One region of the Halobacteroides halobius DSM 5150 genome, then DNA from elsewhere that is predicted to be linked to it. Evidence: riboswitches for the same ligand, from Rfam matches in the RefSeq annotation. Region 1 holds a riboswitch; each other region holds the start of a gene.
What was found. A riboswitch is a leader RNA that binds a small molecule or an ion and turns the genes downstream of it on or off. The one in region 1 is predicted to bind lysine.
Positions count from the first base shown of each region.

Region 2: another riboswitch for lysine. It lies ahead of lysA (diaminopimelate decarboxylase); the one in region 1 lies ahead of dapB (4-hydroxy-tetrahydrodipicolinate reductase).
Region 3: another riboswitch for lysine. It lies ahead of HALHA_RS06780 (Na+/H+ antiporter NhaC family protein); the one in region 1 lies ahead of dapB (4-hydroxy-tetrahydrodipicolinate reductase).

Region 1 covers NC_019978.1:691,885-697,944, forward strand. The annotation lists gene dut (dUTP diphosphatase) at 1-284, shown strand, start outside; gene HALHA_RS12955 (methyl-accepting chemotaxis protein) at 343-2,217, shown strand; gene HALHA_RS03525 (YlmC/YmxH family sporulation protein) at 2,310-2,570, shown strand; lysine riboswitch at 2,630-2,801, shown strand; gene dapB (4-hydroxy-tetrahydrodipicolinate reductase) at 2,892-3,686, shown strand; gene dpsA (dipicolinate synthase subunit DpsA) at 3,760-4,638, shown strand; gene HALHA_RS03540 (dipicolinate synthase subunit B) at 4,668-5,261, shown strand; gene HALHA_RS03545 (aspartate-semialdehyde dehydrogenase) at 5,309-6,060, shown strand, end outside.
Region 2 covers NC_019978.1:587,968-594,027, forward strand. The annotation lists gene HALHA_RS02960 (TonB-dependent receptor) at 1-1,114, shown strand, start outside; gene HALHA_RS02965 (TetR/AcrR family transcriptional regulator) at 1,130-1,702, shown strand; lysine riboswitch at 1,882-2,052, shown strand; gene lysA (diaminopimelate decarboxylase) at 2,169-3,482, shown strand; gene HALHA_RS02975 (CBS domain-containing protein) at 3,620-6,060, shown strand, end outside.
Region 3 covers NC_019978.1:1,381,792-1,387,851, reverse strand. The annotation lists gene HALHA_RS06795 (manganese efflux pump MntP) at 1-361, shown strand, start outside; gene HALHA_RS06790 (divergent polysaccharide deacetylase family protein) at 515-1,702, shown strand; gene HALHA_RS13475 (hypothetical protein) at 1,746-1,886, opposite strand; gene HALHA_RS06785 (protease complex subunit PrcB family protein) at 2,063-2,539, shown strand; lysine riboswitch at 2,607-2,748, shown strand; gene HALHA_RS06780 (Na+/H+ antiporter NhaC family protein) at 2,806-3,996, shown strand; gene HALHA_RS06775 (vWA domain-containing protein) at 4,132-4,833, shown strand; gene HALHA_RS06770 (UPF0182 family membrane protein) at 4,934-6,060, shown strand, end outside.

The DNA of each region.
Region 1 (6,060 bases):
TTGGATTACCAGATGGTTATATGGGTAAAGTCTGTCCTAGAAGTGGGCTTGCTTTAGATCATGGAGTAACTGTACTTAATGCTGAAGGAACTATCGATCCTGCTTATCGAGGTGAGATAGGGATTGTATTAATTAATCAAGGGGCTAAACCATATCAAATAGAAACAGGGGATAGGATAGCTCAGTTAATTATAGAAGAGTATAAAAAAGTAACTTGGAAGATAGTCCAACAGCTAGATACTACTACACGAGGTAGTGGTGGATTTGGGCATACAGGAAAATAATAACCAAGTCTACTGCTTAAGCAGTAGACTTTTAATCTATAAGGAGGGTAAGTGCATAATGTTAAGTAAATTAAATTTAAAACAAAAATTAATGATAAGTATGATTGCTTTAGCAGTAATTCCAGTTTTAATTTCTGGAATTATTAGTTATACTCGTAACAGAAATTTAATTAAAGAACAAGTAATTAAAGAAAATGAGTTGCTAGCTAATCAATTAGCTAAACGAGTTCAAGAAAAGATGTCTGTTTTAACTAAGACTGTTAATGTAATAGCTGATTTAGAGGGCATTGAAAGTATGAAGAATAAAAAGCACCAACAAATATTTAATAAGTTTAAACAAAAGTATCCTATATTTCAGTATTTATATGTTACTAATGAGGAAGGGCAATTAATTACTTTTAGTGCAGATACTGACCAATTAGGCAATGATTTTAGTCATCGTTCGTGGTTTAAAGGAGCAATGAGAGGCTATTCTTATATTTCTAATGCTCATATTTCTACTACAACTAAGTCTCTTTGTCTTACTATATCTACCCCGATAAAAAATAACAATGGTCAGATAACAGGAGTTTTAGGAGCAGATATTAGTTTGATGGCTTTACAATCAATGGTTACGGGAGTCAAATTGGGACAAGCAGGCCAGGTTTATCTAACTGATAGTCAGGGAGTAGTCATTGTTCACCCTAATTATAAAGATATGGTTTTAAAACAGGTAAAGAAAGAAGAGTTAAAACCTGTTCAGAAGGCTTTAGCTGGTAAAGTAGGAACGATAACATATGTAACTAACAAGGGTACCGAAATGTTAGCTACCTATGAACCTTTACAACGGTTAAATTGGGCCTTAGTAGCTCAACAACCAACAGGGGTAGCATTTAAAGTATTAAAAGAAAATTTATTTAGTAAGTTATTAACAATTTTAGTTGCTACTTTATTGGCAGTAGGAATCTCAACTTGGTTGGCCCATAATTTTAGTCAGCCTATTTTAAAATTAGTAGGAGCAATGCGACAAAAGGCACGAGGAGATTTAACTGTTGATTTAAATTTGGATAGAGATGATGAATTAGGAATGTTAGCTAATACTTTTAGTCAAGGAACTGAACAACACCGGAAATTGGTATCTGATTTATTAGATACAATAGATAATCTATCAGCTTATAGTGAAGAATTATCAGCTTCAGCTGAAGAGGGAAATGCAATTATAGAAGCTAATGATCAAAACTTATCGGAAGTATCGGCTGGAGTAGAGCAGATTTCGGCTAGTAGTCAAGAAGTAAGTGGTTTGGCTCAGGAAGCTAATTCTCAAACTAAGATTGGTAGTCAAAATATCCAAGAGACTGTCTCTAGCATGGAAGAGATTAATCAAGCTGTAGAAGAAACAGTTAAGGTGCTTAATAGCTTAGATAATAAATCACAACAAATTAGCAAAATTGTAGAGTTAATCCAAAATATAGCTGAACAAACTAATTTATTGGCTTTAAATGCGGCTATTGAAGCAGCTAGGGCAGATTCTACCAGTAAGAATGCAGGTCAAGGTTTTGCAGTAGTAGCTGATGAAATCAGAGAATTAGCTGAAGAGACAGCTCAAGCAACTAATCAGATAGAAGATTTGATTAAGGAGACTCAAGATAAATCAAGTGCTGGCTTGGAGTCTATAAATCAGGTAGAGGCTAAGGTTAAAGAAGGAAAAGAAGTTGCTCAAGAAACAGGAGCAGTATTTGATGAGATTGAAGCTGCTATTGAGAACACATCAAGTCAAATGGAAGAGATAGCAGTTGTAGCCCAAGAATTAGCTCAAAATAGTGAGCAGGCTAAGAGTGCTTCTCAAGAGATTAATAGTATGTCTGATGAGATAACTAATTCTTCTCAAGAGTTGGCCCAAATGGCAGAAAAGTTACAAGGGTTAGTAGCTAAATTTAAAGTAGAACAAAGTTAGAGGTTTTTTATAGATATTTTGATATTTTATATTAATTCACCATAAGTATAATTAGGTATTAATCTAGTACCGTCAAAATAGGGAGTGGTTAAATGAGATTAAGTGAACTAGAGGGAAAAGAAATTGTAAATTTGCATAATGGAGGAAGATTAGGTTTAATTGATGAGACGGAAATGGTTTTTAACCCTAATACTGGTAGCTTAGAATCTATTTTGATACCTAATCAGCAGGGGATGTTTGGATTTGGTGGGAGAAATGAAGAATTAATAATTCCGTGGGAATCAGTAGTTAAGATTGGTGATGAAATAGTTATTGTAAATTTATCCATTGATGCGGAAGATCAATTGTTTTAAACCCTTGACAAATTGAATTAAATATTAGAAAATATAATAGACAGTATAATAAAGAGTAAAGATAAGATTGAGGAGCAATAATTATCAGTAGTTATAGAGGGTTAGCCAGCTATAATCTATAATGAAAGGAATTATTGCCGAAGTCTATCCTAGTGGCTGCTAGGTTAGATTGGGGCTGTATTTAATAAATACAGAACTGTCACTAATTTTTAGTGAAGGGCTATCTTATCGTTTCGATTATGAAGCGATTGGTAGCTACCAATCGCTTTTGTTATAGTTAATAGAAAATATACTAATTATTTAAAGTAAGGGAGTGATAAAGTGAAAACTAGTATTGTAGTTTCCGGGGCCAATGGCAGAATGGGCCAAGCAGTAGTAGAAATGATTTCTGAAGTAGATGATTTTAAATTGGTAGGAGCAGTTGATGTAACAGAAGTAGGTAAAGATATTCATCAACTATTAGGGTTAGATGAAGATCCTGTTAAGATAACAGAAAACTTAGCTGAAACCTTAGAAGAGGTTAAACCTGATGTAGTTGTAGAGTTTACTAATCCTCAAGTAGTGATGGAGCATATTCAGACTACTCTAGAATATAATATAGATATTGTGATTGGTACAACAGGAATTACAGAAGCTGATTTAACTAAGATTGAAGAGTGGAACCAAGATAAAAGTAAGATTGTGATTGCTCCTAATTTTGCTATTGGAGCAATTTTAATGATGAATTTTGCTCAGAAAGCTGCTAAGTTTATGGATGATGTAGAGATTATTGAACTACATCATGATAATAAAATAGATGCTCCTTCAGGGACAGCTATCAAAACAGCAGAGTTAATTGGTAAGAATCTAGATAAACCTGATAAAGAAGTAGAAGAGATAGAAAAATTAGAAGGAGCTCGTGGTGGTCTACAAGATAAAATTAATATTCATAGTGTACGTTTACCAGGTTTAGTAGCCCATCAAGAAGTAATTTTTGGTGGAGAGGGTCAGACTTTGAGTTTAAAACATGATTCTATTAATCGTAAGTCATTTATGCCAGGAGTTGAATTAGCTATTAAAAAGTTAGTTGATATCGATGGAGTAGTTTATGGTTTAGAGAACTTAATTGATCTTTAAAATTATTTAAATTAAACAAGCACTTCCTAGAGTAAGGTTACATATAATAATTTTGAGGAAAGGGGGATAGTCATTGAGTTATAAATTACAAGATAAAAGTATAGCTTTACTAGGTGGAGATGATAGGGAAGTTAAATTGTTATCTATGTTAAAAGAAACAGGAGCTAAGTTACAAGTATTAGGAGAGGTTACTAAAATAGAAGGTATTAAAGTAGTTAACTCATTAACCGAGATTGATAATAAAGTAGATGCTGTAATAGCCCCTATGACTGGTATTAATCAAGACTATCAAATTAAAAAGACTTTTGTAGACAAAGATATAACCTTAACAGAAGAATTCTTTGCAAAATTACAGCCCGCTACTAAATTCTTTATTGGGTTTGCTAAGCCTCAACTTAAGAAGTGGTGTACTAAGTATGATTTAGAATTGATTGAATTAGCTGCTTTAGATGAAGTAGCTATATTAAATGCAGTTCCTACTGCTGAAGGAGCTATTGAACTTGCTATTAGAGAAGCTTCAATTAACTTACACAATAACAATTCATTCGTATTAGGTTTAGGGCGGGTTGGTTTGACTGTAGCTAGAATGTTAAAAGGATTAGGCAGTAATACTTTTGGAGTAGCTAGAAAAAATAAAGATTTGGCCCGTGCTTTAGAAATGGGGCTTACGCCAGTTAATTTTAAAAATTTAAGTAGTGAGATAAATAAAGCTGATTTTATCTTTAATACAGTACCTGTAAAGGTTCTGGATAGAAAGCTTTTAGAGCAAGTTAATCCTAATACTTTAATTATTGATTTAGCTTCGGCTCCTGGAGGTACAGACTTTGAAACTGCCCAACAACTAGGTATTCAAGCTGAGTTAGCTTTAGGATTACCTGGTAAAGTAGCTCCTACCAGTGCTGGAGAGATTCTAGGTAATGTTATCCCTCGTTTTATTCTAGAAGAATCATAAAATGTAGTCTTTTAGGGAGGTGCTTGTTTGTGGATTTAGCTGGCAAAAAAGTAGGTTTTGCTTTAACTGGTTCCCATTGTACATTAGCTAAGGTTATTCCTACTATGGAGAAATTAGTAGGAGCAGGAGCAGATGTTTATCCTATCATATCTAAGTCAGTACAAGAAAATGATACTAGATTTGGGACAGCTAAAGAGTGGCGTAAGGAAGTAGTAGAAATAACAGGTAATCAACCAATAACAACTATTCCAGAAGCAGAGCCAATTGGTCCGCAAAAATTATTTGATATACTAGTGGTAGCTCCATGTACAGGAAATACTCTAGCTAAAATTGCTAATGGAATCACAGATACACCTGTAACGATGGCAGTTAAAGCTCAATTAAGAAATAGTAGGCCAGTAGTATTGGCAGTAGCTACTAATGATGCATTGGGCAATAATGGGAAAAATATCGGCATGATACTTAATACACCACATATTTATTTTGTCCCTTTAGGGCAGGATAATCCTATAGGAAAACCCAATTCTTTAGTAGCTAGAATGGATTTGATTGTTGATACTGCTAGGTATGCACTAGAAGGTAAACAATTACAACCTGTTATTATTGAATACAAAGGAGTTTAAAAATCAATTTATAATTTTAACTCAAACTAATTTAGGAGGTATTGAGTATGGAGAAGTATAATGTAGCGGTAGTAGGTGCAACTGGAGCTGTAGGTCGTGAAATGGTTAGTATTTTAGAGGAAAGGGATTTTCCATTTGCTAATTTAAGGTTATTAGCAACAGAGCGTTCTGCTGGAACAGTGATGACTTGTAAAGGTGAGGAGTATGTAGTAGAAGTGACGACCCCAGATTCTTTTGAGGATATTGATATTGCTTTATTTAGTGCTGGTTCTGGTGCTAGTAAAAAATTAGCTCCTGAAGCTGTTAAAAGAGGAGCGGTAGTAGTTGATAATAGTAGTGCTTACCGAATGGATGATGAAGTGCCATTGGTAGTACCTGAAGTTAATCCTGAAGATATTTTTGAGCATACAGGGATTATTGCAAATCCTAATTGTTCTACAATTCAGATGGTGGCGGCTTTAAAGCCTATTTATGATCAAGTAGGAATCAAACGGTTAGTCATTTCTACTTATCAGGCGGTATCAGGAACTGGTAAGGATGCTATGGATGAATTAGAACAACAAAGCAAGGCGGTACTAAATGGTGAAGAAGCCAATCCAGAGATTTATCCTCACCAAATAGCTTTTAATGTATTACCGCATATTGATATTTTCTTTGATGATGGCTATACTAAAGAGGAAATGAAGATGGTTAATGAAACTCAAAAAATTATGAATGATAATAATATTAAGGTTACTGCTACAGCGGCTAGAGTTCCAATCTTTAATGGGCATGCTGAATCAATAAATATAGAAACTAA
Region 2 (6,060 bases), 100 kb from region 1:
GTTACCTAGTTCAAAGCGGGAAACAGAAGTGAAGATTGCTGAAGCTTATGTAAATTACTACACTAAAAATATGGATTGGCAATTAGGCAAACAGAAGATTAGCTGGGGCAGCTCTTATAAACTTCAACCGACTAATTACTTTAATCCTCGAGATTTAACCGCCCTCAAGCCGATGAATGAAAAGGTAGCAGTCAAGGCAGTGAAGGGAACTTACTATGCTCCGAAGCGGATTGAGATCTCAGGAGTTGTGACGCCGTTTTTTAAGACGCATCAAATGAGTAAGGAGCAAAAAATAAATTTATTGAATAAATTTAATAATAAGGTAGCTACAATGGTATCAGAAATAAAAGGAATTAATTCTTTACAAAGTGATATTAAAGAAAAAGTAATTAATAATCCACTGGATGAAGTAAAGGATGATGTTGAAAATACTCAAGCTGGTTTCAAGGTTACTAAGCGCGGATTGAAAGGATTTGATGTATCAGCAACTGTATATCACGGTCGCGATAAATTACCCATAGTGGATAGAGACTATCTAGAAAATCAAGTGAATGATTTGATTAGGAATTATGAGGAATATGTAAATCAAACAAATGATCCAGAAGGTTTTGCTACTTATTGTGATAGTAACAATAAGACTTTAGACTCCTTTATCCTTTACCCCGAAACTAATCAAGTGGGAATTGATGTCATTGGCGATATCAATGGTATCGGTGTCTGGAGCGAAGTTGCTTACAGTATGTATGAAGATGATCAGTTTGATAATCGAATCCAAGCAACCTTAGGAGCGGATTATAAGTTTGAAAATAACCTATATTTAGTCGGGCAGGTTTATTACCAGCAGGGCCGATTAGACAGCGAAGCTGATATTAAAGCCTTTAACGTCCACTTTGATAAACCGGTCTTTACCTTCCATACAATAGAAGCTAATGCCATCTATGAAGCAGAGAGTGAAACTTATTTAATTGAACCGCAGTTTACTTATTCTCTAGCTAATTCTACTGAACTGCAGATCGGCGGGACTTATAAAGAAAGTAACAGCGACAGCCAATCAAGCTTGATTTCTAATTTAGGAGATGATAGAATTTATACTCGCTTAAAGGTAGAATTTTAAAAGGGAGTTGAAGCTATGAATTCCAAACGAAAAAAAATTTTCACAGTAGCTGTAGAAAAATTTTCGCAGAATGGAGCTGCTGATACTACGATGCAGGAGATTGCCAAAGAAGCAGGAGTTGGAAAAGGAACTTTATACCGCTACTTTAATAATAAAGAAGATTTAATTTCTTCGTTAGTAGAAATGGGTTTTAATCAGTTAACTGAAGAGATTAAGCGGGGAATTGCAGGAATAGATAATCCGGCTAAAAAATTGGATAAAACAGTTACCATTCATCTTGAATTCTATAATCAACATCGGGATTTTTGTAAATTCTTAACTCGGGAAAGTTTAGGGTATAAGAATAAGTTTGAAGAACATATTAAAAAGATCAGAAGCAAATATACCATTGTTATTCAAGAGATCATTGAACAGGGAGTAACGACAGGAAAGTTTAAAGAGTTAGATATTGAGACTGCTACTGCTTCCTTAATCGGCATGGTTAATATTAATGCTCTACACTGGTTTATGTTTAGAGACGAATTTCCGGTTACTAAAATAAAGAATGAGATTATTGAGCTAATTTTTAATGGGTTACTACAAGCCTAATAGTTTTTGTAGTCTATTATTGGTTTTATTTTGTAGGTGCTGTATTAATTTTAGTAGGTGTGTGGGGGACTAATTATTATGGAGAATATCAGGAGGTTGTTACAGAAAAAACAATTGATAATTAATCTCAAAAAGGTTTGACAAGACAGAATAATTATGTTAAGCTATTTGCAGTTAAATAGAATGATAGAGGAGCAATGATTATTAGTACTTCTAAGGAGCTAGGTCTGAGTGTAGAATTAGGAGGAAAGGGATTATTGCCGAAGCCCTAAAAGCAATTGCTATCTCTTAGGGTTGGGGATATAATTAATAGTTATATTACTGCCACTTTGTGGAGAGCTATCTTACGACTGGAGATCTGGTTATGAGAAAAGCTCATAACCTTTTTTTATTATAGGTTAGCAATTAGTGTGAGAAGTTAAAAGCTCATACACAACTATAGAGCAGGGAGAAAGGAGTAGTTTTTATGAAATTACAAGGAACAATGGAGGTTAGTCAGGATGGAATTTTAGAGGTTGCTGGACATAATTTAGTAGATATTGCTGAGGAATATGGGACTCCTTTGTATATTTTAGATGAAAAAGAAATTAGAGATAATTGTCGTGCTTATAGAGAAGCCTTTGAAAAGTGGTACCCCAATTCTGAAACTTTATATGCTAGTAAGGCATTTTTATCAGTAGCTATGGCAAGAATTATTGACCAAGAAGGTTTAGGTTTAGATGTCGTATCGGGTGGAGAATTACATGTGGCATTAGAGGCAGATTTCCCAGTAGAAAAGATTTATTTTCATGGAAATAATAAAACACCTGATGAGATTGAAATGGCATTAGATGCAGGAATTAAAAGTTTTGTGGTAGATAATCAATATGAATTAGAGTTATTAAATCAATTAGCAGGGAAACATGGAGTAGTACAAGATATTTTATTACGAGTTACGCCTGGAATTGAAGCTCATACTCATAGCTATATTCAAACTGGTCAGACTGATTCTAAGTTTGGAGTGGGAGTACAAAATGGTTTAGCATTAGAAACAATTAAGCAAGTTAAAGAGTTAAAAAATGTGAAGTTAGTAGGACTTCATTGTCATATTGGTTCTCAAATCTTCAAATTAAAATCATTTGCTAAAGCAATAGAGGTTATGATGGATTTTGTAGAAGAAGTAAAAGAAGAGACAGGTTTAGTAATGGAAGAGTTAAATTTAGGTGGTGGAATTGGAATTCCTTATACTGAAGATGAGGAAAAACCAAGTATTGATCAGTACGCTGAGATTGTAACTAAAACGATTAAAGAAACATGTGAGAGTCTTGATATGCCATTACCTAAAATAATTAATGAACCAGGTCGTTCAATTGTAGGTACGGCTGGTTCTACTATTTATCGGGTTGGTTCAGTGAAACAAATTCCAAATATCAGAAAATATGTTGCGGTAGATGGTGGAATGCCAGACAATATCCGACCAGCTTTATATGATGCCGAATATGAAGCATGTGTGGTTAATAAAGCTGACCAAGAATTAGAAGAGACTGTTACTATTACAGGTAAGTGTTGCGAATCAGGTGATATTTTAATTAAGGATATTAAATTACCGCACATAGAGCCAGGAGATATACTATTAACATCTTGTACTGGAGCTTATGGATATGCTATGAGTAGTAATTATAATGGAGTAACAAGGCCTGGGGTTTTATTATTAAGTGAGAATAATATTGATTGGATTGTAAAGCCCGAAAGTAAGCAAGATTTAATCTCTAATGATGTTCTTCCAGAGAGACTTAAATAGAGAAATTATTAAGTAGTAAGAGTGCTTAAGCGCTCTTACTTTTTTTTTATAACTTTTTATGGTATAATTATGAAGGTTAAATAGAAGAATAATAATGCAAATTATGCTATTGTAAATTAATATAATGGAGTGATAAGATGGAGATAATTACTACCCATCAGCGAACGGATTTTGATGGATTAGCAGCTATGGTAGCTGCTCAAAAGTTATATCCAGCAGCTATTATGGTCTTTCCAGGAAAATTGGCTAATAATGTAAAGGAATTTATGGCTTTATATAAAGATAGAATTCCTGTTAAACGGCCTAGAGAGATAAATAAATCTAGAGTAAATAAGGTTATTATGGTAGATAATAATTTACCAACTAGAACGGGAGCTTTAATAGATCTATTTGAAGAATCGGAAGTAGAGATTATAATTTATGACCATCATCAAGATGAACAGATTGATGATGATCAGATTATAAAATCTGTTGGGGCTACAACCACTATTTTAGTAGATAAGTTACTGGCAAAGAAAATAGAAATAACTCCTTTTGAAGCTACTTTATTTGCTTTGGGTATCTATGAGGATACAGGAGGATTGATTTATAAAAATACGACATCTTTAGATGCTCAAGTTGTTGCTTCTTTATTAGAATCAAGGGCCAATCTCGAGATTGTAGAGGAGTATATAGACCATTCTTTAGATCGAAAACAACAAAAGTTATTTAATAAATTACTTGATTCCTTACATCAAATTTCAGTTAAAGGATTAAAGATTGATACCTTTCAGGCTGAAGCTAAAGAATATATCCCAGATATTTCATTATTAACCCATAAACTAAATGACTTACATAATTGTGATGCATTATTTGTACTAGTTAAGTTTACGAATTCCAATAAGATTCTTGTTATTGGTCGAAGTAAGAGCGATAATATTAATGTAGCACAAATACTGAATTATTTTGGTGGGGGAGGACATAATCGAGCTGCTTCAGTAACTATTGAATGTGAAGAATCAGCTGAACTATTAGAGTGGGAACAAGAAGTTCTTAAAGTAGCTCGAGAAAAGATTAGTCCTTCTATCTTAGTTAAAGATATAATGTCTACTCCAGTAAAGACAATAACTGCGGATACTACTATGAAAGAAGCTGATAAGATAATGTTACGTAATAATTGGTCTGGATTAGTAGTCTGTAAAGATGACGAATTAGTAGGTATTATTTCCAAGCGAGATATTGATAAAGTTAGAAATTATGACTTATTGCATGCCCCAGTTAAAGGGTATATGTCTACTAATGTAATTACTATTAATCCTGATGCTTCTTTAAAAGAGGTGCAAGAACAAATTGTCGAGCATGATATTGGTCGCTTACCTGTAGTTAATAAGGAAGATGATTTAGTAGGGATTATTACTCGAAATGATTTATTAAAACTCTTTTATGGTACAGATGATTATTTAAAAAATCGACAAAATCTATACGGACGTAGCTTAGTTCAAGTACAGGAGAAAAGATATGATGTAACTGAAGAATTACAAATAGTGGACCAATCAATTATTGACCTATTAAAAAAGGCAGGAAGGTTAGCTGATGAGTTAGGATATAATCTTTATATAGTAGGTGGCTTTGTTAGAGATTTATTATTAGAAAGGATTAATTTGGACTTAGATTTAGTAGTAGAAGGAGAGGGCATAGAGTTTGCCAAAACCTTGGCCCATAAGTTAAATGGAGACCTTGATATTTATCGTGATTTTGGAACAGCGGTAGTTGATTTAGATAATGTCAAGTTGGATATTGCTACAACTAGAATAGAATATTATCCCTATACTGCTAGTTTACCTGAGGTAGAACCTGGTTCAATTCAACAGGATCTCTTTAGAAGAGATTTTACTATTAATGCTTTAGCGATACAACTTAATCCTACAGCTTTTGGTCAATTAGTAGATTATTTTAATGGAAAAAAAGATTTAGAAGCAGGAGTTATTCACTTGTTACATAATTTCAGTTTATATGATGATCCAACTAGGATTTTTAGGGCTTTTAGATTTGCTAGTCGCTATGGTTATCAATTTTATGAAGAGACAGAGAGGTTAATTAAACAAGCTATTGATTTAGATACAATTGAGAAGTTGAGTCCTAATCGATTATTTGGGAAACTAAAACATGGTTTACAAGATGAAAATCCAACTTCATTTATTCGATTACTAGTTAAGTATGATATTTTAGTTTATTTTTCTGATAGTTTAGTTTGGAATCAAGTTAAAGAGAAGTTAGTTAAGCAAGTGGATAAAATTATAGGGTGGGCAATGAAGAAAGAGCAAAATATTGAGTTTACTCCTTGGATACTCTATTTAATGACTTTATTAGAACATTTCACCAAAGAAGAAGTAGAAAAGTTTAGTAAAAAGTTTAACTTAAATAGTCAACTAAAGAGTCGGATTAAGACTAGTTTGGAGATTGAGCAAATAATTACTAAACTAAAGCAAGCAGAAAGAAATAGTGAGGTTTATTACACTTTAGAAGGCTTAAAGATAGAAGAACTATTATTTATACTAGTTAAGGATTTTAGTCTTACAGAAAAGATTTCTTTATTTTT
Region 3 (6,060 bases), 690 kb from region 1:
TTTTAATATCAGTGGATATATTAGTGGAGTAGTAATTTTATTATTGGGTTTATTACTATTAAAAGAAGGTCATGAAGATGACGAGGCTTGTGTTTATACAAAGTTAGATTTAATAACTTATGTAATTTTAGGAGTAAGTGTTAGTATTGATGCTTTAGGAATTGGTTTTTCAGTACTATATAATTTAAGTTTAAAGCTTATTCTTTTAAGAGCGACTGTGATTGGATTGGTTGCTTGCTTACTTACCTTTGTTTCTTTTGTAATTAGTAACTACATTAAAAGCTTTATGGTTATTGAGAAGTATGCTGATTATTTAGGTGGGGTAATCTTAATCATATTTGGTCTGAAAATGATTTTATGATAAAATATAAGTTTTAGCGGTAAAAAGGCTCTGGTATTTACGTAAATACCAGAGCCTTTTTAATTTATCTATATTGATAGGATATATATAGTGATATTTCTGGTTTGATTTTGAATATAATATGGTAAAGGATTTAGGAGTTGTTATAATAAAATGATAAAATTTAAAGTAGAAAAAAGAATCCATTTTATTGTAGTGATTAGTGTGTTCTTATTTTCATCTATATTTACCTTTTTTATAAAAGGAAATAATTTATTAGCAAATGAAAGACTAGCTATAACTCCAGGCCAAAAAGGAATAAAAACTATAGTCAGGGCCAAAATTAGAAATGTAATTCTTTATTCTTCTGTTAGTCAAGCTATAAATAAAGTTGTAGATCATGAAAGTTATCAGGTGAGAAAAAGAATTGAAAGTTTAGCTATAGATTTATCTCATAATGCAAAGATAGCACTTAAAGATGTAGGTTATAAAAATGGTAAAATATATTATAATTTTTCATCTAAGATATATAAACTAAAATTAATGGAACAATTTGCATTAATTGATTCTTTACTTCAAATTGGTGGTAGAATAAATGGTGCTAAAACAGGTTATTTCTTAATTAATGGTCGGAAAGCAAAACTGTCATCTTATATTAATTTTAAATCTCCTTTTAGAGTTAGACGAGGACCAGCTAAAGTAGCAATTATCATTGATGATTTTGGAAATAGGGCTGCAGGAACAGATGAAATACTAAAGTTAGAACAAAAGATAACTTGCGCTATCTTACCCTTTAAAGAAACTTCAACTGAAGAGGCAAGAGAGATTAAGGAAAATGGATTTGATGTAATTGTACATTTACCAATGGAGTCAGAAAAGGGTAAGTTAAGTTGGTTAGGTTCTAAACCAATTTTAACTAGTTTATCGACTAAGGAGATTAAATCTAGAGTTCAAGAAGCAATAATTGATATTCCAACAGCAATTGGGTTTAATAATCATACTGGTTCTAAAGCTACTGCTAATAAAAGAGTAATGGAAGCTATTTTAAAGGTAGCAAAAAGTAATAATTTAATAGCTATAGATAGTCGTACTACTTCTAAATCAGTTGTAGGGCAGCTAGCTAATAAATTAGAAGTTCCTTACTTAGAAAGGGATGTGTTTTTAGATAATAAAAAAGATTATGGTGATATTAGAAAGAATCTTTTATTATTAGTAGCTCATGCTATCAAAGAAGGTCAAGCAATAGGGATTGGTCATGTTGGCCCACATGGTGGGAGAATAACTTTTTCAGTTTTAAGTAAAATATTACCTTCGTTAGATAAGATAGGAATAAAGTTTGTCGGAATAAGTGATTTAATCTAATATTGTAAAAAAGCCAGGGTTTCCTGGCTTTTTTGAAAGAAAGCTACTTTTTTTTAATAAAGCCCATAATTCTACCTAATAGAAATGCTCCAGCCGCTGTAACAATTAATTTAGAATAATGATTTGTTTCTTGGTTATCATCCATAGTTTTGCTTAGTTGATTTTTAATTTCATTTAACATCATTTGTGGGCCTCCTTTCAAGGTTATTATTAACTTATGGAGAAGAAAATATCCCAGAAATGCCTTTAAATCAAACCTAAACTTATTCATTAAAATATTAGTCACTTAAGACCATAAAGATTGCAAAAAAGACAAAATTATAATATAATAAACAATATAACAAACAAGGAGAGATAATTATGAAGTACAAAATAATAATTTTAAATCTATTAATAGTCTTAGCAATTAGTGGTTGTAATTTAAGGCAAGGAAAAGTTATTTATAATAACACAGAAAAATTAGAGGGTAGAAAGTTAAGTAGTGAATCTATTAAACAAGGGCAAATGAAACTAATAACGCCTAATTCCATTGGTCAGTTACGCAACAAGCTAAGAGGTATTGAAAATTTATCATTAAATAATAGGATTGCTGTTTATGCTTCATTAGGCGAGCGTTCATCAGGAGGATTTCAAATTAAAATAAAAGAGATTAGAAAAAAAGATGATAATTTAATTGTAACTGTTAAAGCAGTTGGACCGTCACCAAATCAAGCTGTAATCCAAATGATTACCTATCCTTATGATATTGTTGAACTATCTTTAAAAGAAAAGGAGATTAAGAAGGTTTTCTTTTTAACCCCAGCAGAAGATAAGTTAAAGATGATAAATATAAACTAAAATAAGGATGAAATTATTTTTTTCTTGCTTTAGTTACTAATGTGTGTTATTCTAAATATAAACAAAATAATAAGGTAGAGGAGCAGTTATCAAAAGTACTTAGCTAAGGAAAGGGTTAACTGCCGAAACAACAAATTAAAATATTTGTTGTTGGGTTTATACTTAACAGGTATAAAACTGTTAAAAAAGCACAGTTAGCTACATGGATAATGGGTGTATTAATCTTCTTTGATGATTATGCTAATAGTTTGATTGTAGGAACTACAATGCGGTCGATTACAGATAAGTTAAAGGTATCCCGAGAAAAGTTATCTTATATTGTTGATTGTACAGCCGCACCTGTAACTAGTATGGCATTTATTTCAACTTGGGTTGGTTATGAAATGGGATTAATTCAGGATGCTTTTACTAAGTTAGGCATTGAGCAAAATGTTTATTCTGTTTTCCTTAAAACAATTCCGTATCGATTTTACAGTATATTAGCTTTATTTATGATTTTAGTAGTTATTTGGACTGGCAAAGATATAGGTCCTATGCATCAAGCAGAGCAAAGGGCTAGAAAAACTGGAAAGGTATTAGCAGATGGGGCCACACCAATGGCTTCTGAAGAACTAACAGAGATGAATTATAAAGAAAATAATAGTATGAAATGGTATGATGCTTTTTTACCTATTATTACAGTTATTATAGTTTCTTTAGTTGGTTTATGGTATAATGGTGGTGGATTAGCAGCCGATGTGGGACTTAGAGAAGCATTTGGAAATGCTGATTCTAGTGTAGTTCTTCTATGGGCTTCGTTTAGTGGTACAATAGTTGCAGGAATATTAGGACTATTTAAAGGGAATTTAGAAGTAGAAGAAATTATGGAAGGTTGGATTGATGGAGCTAAAGCATTAGCTGTAGCCTGTGGTATTCTTATTCTAGCTTGGTCCTTAGGAACAGTAATTGAAAAGCTAGGAACAGCTAATTATATTGTAGCTTTAACTAAGGATATTATTCCACCATTTTTACTTCCAACAATGATGTTTGTTATTCCGGGCATAATTGCTTTTGCTACAGGTACTTCTTGGGGAACTAACGCAATTATTATGCCTTTAGCAATTCCAATGGCGTATCAATTTGGGGCACCTATGTTACCAACAATTGGAGCAGTATTGACTGGTTGTGTTTTAGGAGACCACTGTAGTCCAATATCTGATACTACAATTATGTCTTCTACAGCTTCAGCTGCCGACCATATTGATCATGTTAATACACAAATCCCTTATGCGCTTATAGTAGGAATCATTTCTATTGTCTTTGGCTTTATTCCAGCTGGATTTGGACTACCTTACTGGGTAGTATTTCCATTATTGCTATTAGGTATGATTGCTTGCTATATAGCTATTAATATATTCGGAAAAGAAGTCGAAGGAGATGAAGTAACAATAGAAGATACAAAAGAAATTACCGCATAACTTTTGGTTTAGAGCAGGATAATTCCTGCTCTTTTTTTAGTATTAAGTTCACTTAAGATATAGTCACTTATGAACATAAAAATAAAAATCATAAACAATAAAAAAAAGAATACATTATATTAAGGAGGGATTGTAATGAAATCACAATTAAATATGACTCTAATAATTTTAATTATATGTTTAATATCTTTTATCATGGGGATAGAACAATTAGATATTTTATCTTTTTCCATAGCTAATAATAGTAAGATTTCTGGAGGGGAAATAAAAGTAAATCAACCACAATTGCCTATTAAATATAAAGATAATGTAGAAATAATTTGGGATGTATCAAAAAGTATACAAAATAAAGAAAATATTAATAAAATAACTACGTCAAAGAATGTACTATATAGTATAGTTAATCGCTTGCCTACAAACTTAAATTTAGGGATTAGGGTTTTTGGAAATAAAGATAGAAATAATACCCCATCGTTTTTTACAATTCCATTGGGGGTTAAAAATAGAAAAGAAATTATAAATTTTATAAATAAAATAAATCCAACAGGGGAATCATCTATTAGAACAAGTTTACTAAAAGCTAAACAGAATTTAATCAAGTATAAAGGATCAAAACATATTATATTAGTAACAGATGGTGAAGATACAGGAAAGATTATGCCTAGTAAAGTAATAAAAAAGCTGACTAAGTTTAAAATAAAGACACATATTGTTCATATTGGTAAAATAGATAAAGTTAGTCAGTTAAAATTAAAATCATTAGCTAATTTAGGTAATGGTAAATATTTTACTTACTTTGAAAAAAATAAAATATCTCCTACAATTAACTTGAAATAAGTTTATTATGAAGGTAAAATTAATCTTTTATAGAAAAATTAAAAATATGGGAAGGAGGTACTTTATTATATAATTAAAATTAAATTGGAGGTGTAGATTAATAATTAGAAAAATAATAGCTATACTAATAACAGTTTTTATTGTCGTTAATATTTTGTTGAGTTTGGGGATTAATTTTTTTATAGATTGGTTATGGTTTGAAAGCCTTGGGTTTTCAAACAGTTTTTGGACAATCATCCAAAGTAAGATTAGTGTTAGATTGGGAACTTGGTTGTTTATTTCAACAATTATACTGGTTAATTTGTTTTTAACTAGAAAAAAAGTGATTAATTTTTGGCAGAGAATAAAGACAAAACATCAACAAGGTAAAGATGTTATTGAAATGAATCCTATGAACTCAAATAAATGGGCCAAATTAATTACTCCCAATAGAATAAATATAGTCTATATTCTGATTAGCTTATTTATAGGGTTTATTTTTAGTAATTTTGGTGGGTGGAAGATTATACTTAAATTTATAAATAGTACTTCTTTTAATAAAGTTGATCCAATATTTCAGAATGATATAGGGTTTTATGTTTTCAAACTTCCTTTCTATAATTTAAGCTACCAACTAGCAATGTTTTCACTAGTTATAGCTGGGGTTATTTCGGGGATTGTTTATCTAATAACTGCTAGCGGTGATTCTTTGTTTAGCAAGTTAAATGATAAACATATTAAATATCATCTATCTATTTTACTTTCTATCTTCTTTTTACTTAAAGCCTGGGGTTATCGACTCGATATGTACCAATTATTATATTCAGGCCGAGGAGTAGCATTTGGTGCTAGTTATACAGATATTAATGCTCGATTATTAGCTTTAAAAATATTATCAGTAATAACAATCATCATAGCTATCTTTGTATTCACCAATATTTTCTTTAAAAACCTAAAATTTATTATTGGTGGAGTAGTAACTTTAGTATTAGTTTCAGTTTTAGTAGGGGGAATCTATCCGCAAGTTATTCAACAATTTGTAGTAGAACCTAACGAAATAGCTAAAGAAACTCCTTATCTTAAATATAATATCAAATTTACTAGACAAGCTTATAATTTAGATAATATAGAAGAAAGAAATTTTCCGGTTAAGGAAGAATTAAGTTATAAAAAAATTGTTGATAATAAAAACTTGATTGGTAATATCAGATTATGGGATAAGAAACCTTTAAAAGCTACTTATAGTCA